Regions from separate parts of the Mesorhizobium sp. P3_A8 genome, predicted to be linked through region 2. Evidence: riboswitches for the same ligand, from Rfam matches in the RefSeq annotation. Region 2 holds a riboswitch; the other holds the start of a gene.

Region 1 (3,402 bases), on a different contig from region 2:
CCGGAGGCGGAATATTTGATCACTTCGGACTTGGTCACCGACTGCAAATCGTCGGCGGTGCCGACGATGTTGTAGGCGATGATGTGCGGCAAATGCGAGACGATGGCCAGCGTCATGTCATGATGCTGCGGATCCATCGTGTCGATGTTGGCGCCGCAGCGGCGCCAGAATTCCGACAGCCTCTCCAGCGCCTCCGGATCGGTGCCCGGCACCGGTGTGAAGATGCACCAGCGATTGTCGAACAGATCGGCGAAGCCGGCATCCGGTCCCGATTTTTCCGTGCCCGCCAACGGATGGCCGGGAATGAAATGCACGCCGTCAGGCACATGCGGTTGCATCTGCGCGATCACCGATGCTTTGGTCGAGCCGACATCGGTGAGGATCGCGCCCTTCTTCAGCGCCGGTGCGATTTCCTCTGCGACCGCGCCGGACGAGCCGACGGGCACGGAGACGATGACCAGATCGGCGTCGCGAACCGCCTCTTTCGCATCGGTCGTATAGCTGTCGCCCAGCCCGAGTTCTTCCGCCCGCTTCAGCGTCGCGGCGCTGCGGGTTGAGATGGCGACATGGCCAGCCAGGCCCTCGCGGCGGATGACGCGGGCCAGCGACGAGCCGATCAGGCCGATGCCGACCAGCGCGATCTTTTCAAACATCGGTGATGTCATGGCGTTCAGCTTTTCAGGAATGTCGTGAGCGCGGCGATAACACCGCGATTGGCTTCTTCGGTGCCGACGGTCATGCGCAGCGCGTTGGGAAAGCCGTAGCCTGAAACGCGGCGTAGGATATAGCCGCGCGCGGTCAGGTAATCGTCGGCCGCCGCCGCCGAATGCTTCCGGTCGTCGGGAAAATGGATGAGCAGGAAATTGCCGACGCTGGGCGTCACCCGCAGCCCGAGCCCGGTCATCTCCTGGCTCAGCCAGGTGAGCCAGGTCTCGTTGTGCGCCACGCTGCGCTCGACATGGGCGCGGTCGCGGGTCGCGGCGATGCCAGCCTCGATTGCCGTCGCATTGACATTGAAGGGACCGCGCACGCGGTTGATGGCGTCGACGATGTGCATCGGACCATACATCCAGCCGATCCGTGCCCCACCAAGACCGATCTTGGAGAAGGTGCGGGTCATCACAACGTTCTCCGTGCTGCCGACCAGTTCGATGCCGGCTTCATAGTCGTTGCGGCGGACATATTCGGCATAGGCCGCGTCGAGCACCAGCAGGACATGCCTGGGCAGGCCGGCATGCAGGCGGCGCACCTCCTGGAACGGCACATAGGTGCCGGTCGGATTGTTGGGATTGGCCAGGAACACGATTTTCGTATGCGGCGTGACGGCGGCCAGGATCGCATCGATGTTGGCCCGCTCGTCAGTCTCCTTGACCGCGACCGGCGCAGCACCGGCCGACTGGATGTAAATCTTGTAGACCATGAAGGCATGTTCGGTGAAAATCGCTTCGTCACCGGGCGCGAGATAGATTTGTGCCAAAAGCCCGAGAATCTCATCGGAACCGTTGGAACAGATGATGTTCTGCGCGTTGAGGCCGTGCACCTCGGCGATCGCCTCGCGCAGCCGTTTGGCGGTGCCGTCGGGATAGATGTCGAGTTTGGCGGCAACCTCACGTGCGGCTTCGATCGCCTTCGGTGACGGACCGAGCGGGTTCTCGTTCGACGACAGCTTGTAGACCTTGGCGACACCGGCGGGTGCGGCGCTCTTGCCGGGCACATAGGCGTCGATGTCCATGATGCCCGCGCGCGGGGTTGGCCGTGCCTGATCCAGTGTCTTGTTCATTTCTGCAAAATCCGTCGAAAATGCCTCCATCGGGAGGCCGCTGCGGAAATACAAGCCATGGCCCGCAATGTCGAGAGGCGGCAGTGGTGCCAGCAGCCGGCCCAGATGCCGGCATTGACGGCAGGGCGGGCGAGTTCTAGAAGGACAGCGACAGTTCCGTGGTGATTTGGCCGGTCGGCTTGCAGCCACGTTAAACAATTCGCTAAAGGGCCGTTTGCGTGACGTAACCGGCTTTGCGAATGGCAATGCCGGTTTTTTATTGTCCGCGGCCGGCCGGACGGACGCATCGTCGGCGATTTTTCGCCTGATATGATGCAGCAAGTGAGACGAGAATGGCCGCTCTGCGCGCAGGAAAGACCAACAACGAGGCCGACCAGCCGTCGAGCCCGGTGTTGCGCTTCGGGTCCGACAAGCCGCTCAAGCTCGATGCCGGCACGCTTTTGTCGCCGTTCCAGATCGCCTATCAGACCTATGGCACGCTGAACGATGCCCGCTCCAATGCCATCCTTGTCTGCCATGCGCTGACCGGCGACCAGCATGTCGCCAACACCAACCCGGTGACCGGCAAGCCGGGCTGGTGGGAAGTGCTGATCGGCCCCGGCAAGATCATCGACACCAACCGTTTCTTCGTCATCTGCTCCAATGTCATCGGCGGCTGCCTGGGCTCCACCGGCCCAGCCTCGACCAATCCAGCCACCGGAAAACCCTATGGGCTCGACCTGCCCATCATCACCATCCGCGACATGGTGCGCGCGCAGCAGATGCTGATCGACCATTTCGGCATCGAGAAACTGTTTTGCGTGCTCGGCGGCTCGATGGGCGGCATGCAGGTGCTGGAATGGGCGTCGTGCTATCCGGAGCGTGTCTTTTCAGCGCTGCCGATCGCCACTGGCGCCCGCCATTCATCGCAGAACATCGCCTTCCACGAGGTCGGCCGACAAGCCGTTATGGCTGATCCGGATTGGCATGGCGGCAAATATTTCGAGCACGGCAAGCGCCCCGAAAAGGGCTTGGCGGTGGCGCGCATGGCCGCCCACATCACCTACCTGTCGGAAGCCGCCCTGCACCGAAAATTCGGCCGCAATTTGCAGGACCGCGACCATCTGACTTTCGGCTTCGATGCCGACTTCCAGATCGAAAGCTATCTGCGCCACCAGGGCATGACCTTCGTCGACCGCTTCGACGCCAATTCCTATCTCTACATGACGCGGTCCATGGACTATTTCGACCTCGCCGCCGACCATGGCGGCCGGCTGGCGGATGCTTTTGCCGGCACCAAGACCCGCTTCTGCCTGGTGTCGTTCACATCGGACTGGTTGTTTCCGACGGAAGAAAGCCGCTCCATCGTGCATGCCCTCAATGCAGCCGGAGCCTCGGTCTCCTTCGTCGAGATCGAGACCGATCGCGGCCATGACGCTTTCCTGCTCGACGAGCCGGAACTGTTTGCCGCCATCAACGGCTTCATCGGCTCAGCGGCCCGGGCGAGAGGGCTCACATCATGAGCGTCAACGGCAGCCAGCGCGTCGACCTCGAGGTCGTCGCCAACCTCATCCCGCCGCAGTCCCGCGTGCTCGACGTCGGTTCGGGCGATGGCTCATTGCTTGAATTGCTGCAGGACACCA
Region 2 (3,402 bases):
AATGGCGGATAGGCACCCTCGGTGCCGATTTTCAATTTCTCGGCAGCCTGCGCCGACAGAGAGCCGGCCGCAATCGCCAACAAGGCAGCGCCTGCCGCCGATAGGATCCATCTTGAAATCTGCATTTTCTTGTTCCCCTTGAGCGCCGCATCCGGGCGACCGACAAACCAGCCAAGCATGATGTGCCAGCGCAGGCAAGTATTTTGCCTGCCGGTAACCGGAGCTCAGCGCGCGGCGCGGAAATGCTTGGAGAGCTTCAGGCCCTGGGCCTGGTAGTTGGAGCCGAGATCGGTGCCGTAGAGCGCCTGCGGCCGCTTCAGCATATGCTCGTAGACCAGCCGGCCGACGATCTGGCCATGGTCGAGGATGAACGGCACTTCGTGGCTGCGCACTTCGAGCACCGCCCGGCTGCCTGTGCCGCCTGATGCCGAATGGCCGAAGCCCGGATCGAAGAAGCCGGCATAGTGGACGCGGAATTCGCCAACCAGCGGATCGAACGGCGTCATTTCGGCGGCGTAGAGCGGCGGCACATGCACCGCCTCCTGGCTGACGAGGATGTAGAATTCATCGGGATCGAGCACCAGTTCGCCGGCTCCGCTCTTGTGGATCGGTTCCCAGAAATCGACGACCTCTTGGGCCGCGCGCTTGTCAACATCGACAAGGCCGGTGTGATGCTTGCCGCGATAGCCGACCAGCCCGTCGCTGTCGCCATTGAGGTCGATCGACAGCGCGATGCCGCCGCCGGAAATATTCGGCGGTTCGGTGGCGACCAGCATCTCGGCGCGGTGCAGTTCATGCAACTCCGCTTCCGACAGCAGCGCGTTGCCGGTGCGGAAACGGATCTGCGATAGGCGCGAGCCGGTGCGCACGACGATCGGGAAGGTGCGCGGGCTGACTTCCAGGTAGAGCGGACCGTTGTAGCCCGCAGCGATCTTGTCGAACTCGTGGCCGCGGTCGGTCATGACACGGGTGAAGATGTCGAGCCGTCCGGTCGAGCTTTTCGGATTGGCTGAGGCGGAAATCTCGGCAGGCAATGCCAGGCTTTCGAGCAGCGGCACGATGTAGACGCAGCCGGTTTCCAGCACCGCGCCTTCGGCAAGATTGATCTCGTGCAGCTTCAGCCGGTCGAGCTTTTCCGAAACCTTGTGGTTGGGGCCGGGCAGGAAGGAGGCCCGCACCCGCCAGGCCTTGTCGCCCAACCTCAGATCGAGGCTGGCCGGCTGGATCTGGTCGGCATCGAGCGCGCGCGACGACTTCAGCGCGCCGGACTGGAACAGCGCGGAAATGTCTTGATCGGGAAGAATGCCTGTCTGCCGCAAAGGCTGGCTCCGTTCCAACTGGTACAAACCTCTTAATCAAGCCGGCAATTGACGCAAGCGCGGCGCGGGTCTAAAGGGTCGTTATCCCGTGGTGATTTGGCCGGTCGGCTTGCAGCCACGTTAAACAAGTCGCTAAAGGACCGTTGGCCGCGAGGCCGTATGGACCGGTTGCGACTTTCGCGGCCGGTTTTTTTGTGTCTGGAAACAAAAGCGATGAGCAGCAAGAAGCGCAACTGGAAGCCTCAGACAGCCCTCGTGCATGGCGGAACCCTGCGTTCCCAATTCGGCGAGACCTCCGAGGCAATGTATCTGACGCAGGGCTACGTCTATGAAACGGCGCAAGCCGCCGAAGCTCGTTTCAAGGGTGAGGAACCCGGCTTCATCTATTCGCGCTACGCCAACCCGACCGTCGACATGTTCGAAAAGCGCATGTGTGCGCTCGAAGGCGCCGAGGACGCGCGCGCCACGGCATCCGGCATGGCCGCGGTGACGGCGGCCCTGCTGTGCAGCGCCAAGGCCGGCGATCATATAGTCGCGGCTCGCGCGCTGTTCGGCTCCTGCCGCTGGGTGGTCGAGACGCTGGCGCCGCGCTACGGCATCGAGGCGACGCTGGTCGACGGCACCGACATCGCCAACTGGGAAAAGGCGGTTAGGCCCAACACAAAACTGTTCTTCCTGGAAAGCCCGACCAATCCGACGCTGGAAGTGGTCGACATCGCCGCCGTCGCCTCGCTTGCCAACTCGATCGGCGCGCGGCTTGTGGTCGACAATGTCTTCGCCACGCCGTTGCAGCAGAAGCCGCTGCAGCTCGGCGCCCACATCGTCGTCTATTCGGCGACCAAGCACATCGACGGCCAGGGCCGCTGTCTCGGCGGCGTGATCCTGTCCGACAAGAAGTGGATCGACGAGAACCTGCACGATTATTTCCGCCACACCGGCCCCAGCCTATCGCCGTTCAACGCCTGGACGCTGCTCAAGGGTCTGGAGACGCTGCCGGTGCGCGTGCGCCAGCAGACGGAGAGCGCCGGCAAGATCGCCGATTTCCTGGCCGAGCAGCCGCAGATCGCTCGCGTCATCTATCCCGGCCGCGCCGACCACCCGCAAGCTGATATCGTCAAGAAGCAGATGTCGGGCGGCTCGACGCTGATCTGCCTCGACGTCAAGGGCGGCAAGCAGGCGGCCTTCGCCCTGCAGAACGCGCTCGACATCGTGCTGATCTCGAACAACCTTGGCGATGCCAAGAGCCTGATCACCCATCCGGCAACGACCACCCACAAGAATTTGAGCGACGAGGCCCGCGCCGAACTCGGCATCGGGCCTGGCACGCTCAGGCTGTCGGTCGGCCTGGAGGACACCGACGATCTTCTGGAAGACATCGCGCAGGCGCTGAAGGCCGCAAAATAGACCCAGTCGAGGCAGCTCGTCCGCGCCGCGATCAGGCGCGCGACGGCGTCTCTTCCAGCTCGGCTGCCTTGGTGCCGATGGTCATGGCGTTGCCGCGCCAGTCGACAGCGCCGCCGAGCCAGCCGCGGACCCACATGGCTGGAAGCATCAAGTCCCGCGCAATCATCGCCGCGACTGTGCGCGACGACAGGTACCAGCCTTTGGACCAGGCCAGGGCACATTCCGGAAGGTAGAAGGCCGTTAGTACGGCGATGGCCGTCAGCGGCAAGCTGACGCCGGCACTTGCCGCCGCAATCAGCGCAAGCACCAGCGGCACCACCGCGCCGGTCAGGATTTCGGGCGCGAAGAACCGCGGAAAGGTGACGCGGCGCAGGCGCGCCCAGCGGGCCTGGCGCGACCAGATCACGCCAAGCGTGCGCCGACCGAGCGGCTGCTCGAAGGGCGCTGCGACGAGATTGACGCATAGGCCAAGTCCATTGACCAGCTTGGTCGCGGCGGCGTCCTCGGCGATTTCGGCCGCCAGCGCTCGGATGCCGCCATTGGCATCCAGCATCGGCTTGTTCCACAACATGCTCTTGCCCTGGGCAAAGCCGAGGCCGAGCGCCTCGCCGGCATACTGCCAGCGAGCCTGCAGCGTGTTGAGGAAGGCGCATTCGACCTCGGCCCAAAAACCGTCCGG

Evidence for each region. Region 2 has a riboswitch for S-adenosylmethionine ahead of AC1DX4_RS25570 (O-succinylhomoserine sulfhydrylase). Riboswitches for the same ligand answer to the same signal wherever they lie in the genome.
Region 1: another riboswitch for S-adenosylmethionine. It lies ahead of metX (homoserine O-acetyltransferase MetX); the one in region 2 lies ahead of AC1DX4_RS25570 (O-succinylhomoserine sulfhydrylase).

The regions. Positions count from the first base shown of each region.
Region 1 covers NZ_JBFUGI010000013.1:192,584-195,985, reverse strand. Annotated here, with positions in the region: gene AC1DX4_RS27740 (prephenate/arogenate dehydrogenase family protein) at 1-665, opposite strand, end outside; gene hisC (histidinol-phosphate transaminase) at 671-1,780, opposite strand; SAM riboswitch at 1,929-2,006, shown strand; gene metX (homoserine O-acetyltransferase MetX) at 2,113-3,282, shown strand; gene metW (methionine biosynthesis protein MetW) at 3,279-3,402, shown strand, end outside.
Region 2 covers NZ_JBFUGI010000012.1:953-4,354, forward strand. Annotated here, with positions in the region: gene AC1DX4_RS25560 (ABC transporter substrate-binding protein) at 1-125, opposite strand, end outside; gene AC1DX4_RS25565 (2'-deoxycytidine 5'-triphosphate deaminase) at 225-1,319, opposite strand; SAM riboswitch at 1,398-1,475, shown strand; gene AC1DX4_RS25570 (O-succinylhomoserine sulfhydrylase) at 1,533-2,723, shown strand; gene AC1DX4_RS25575 (ceramide glucosyltransferase) at 2,755-3,402, opposite strand, start outside.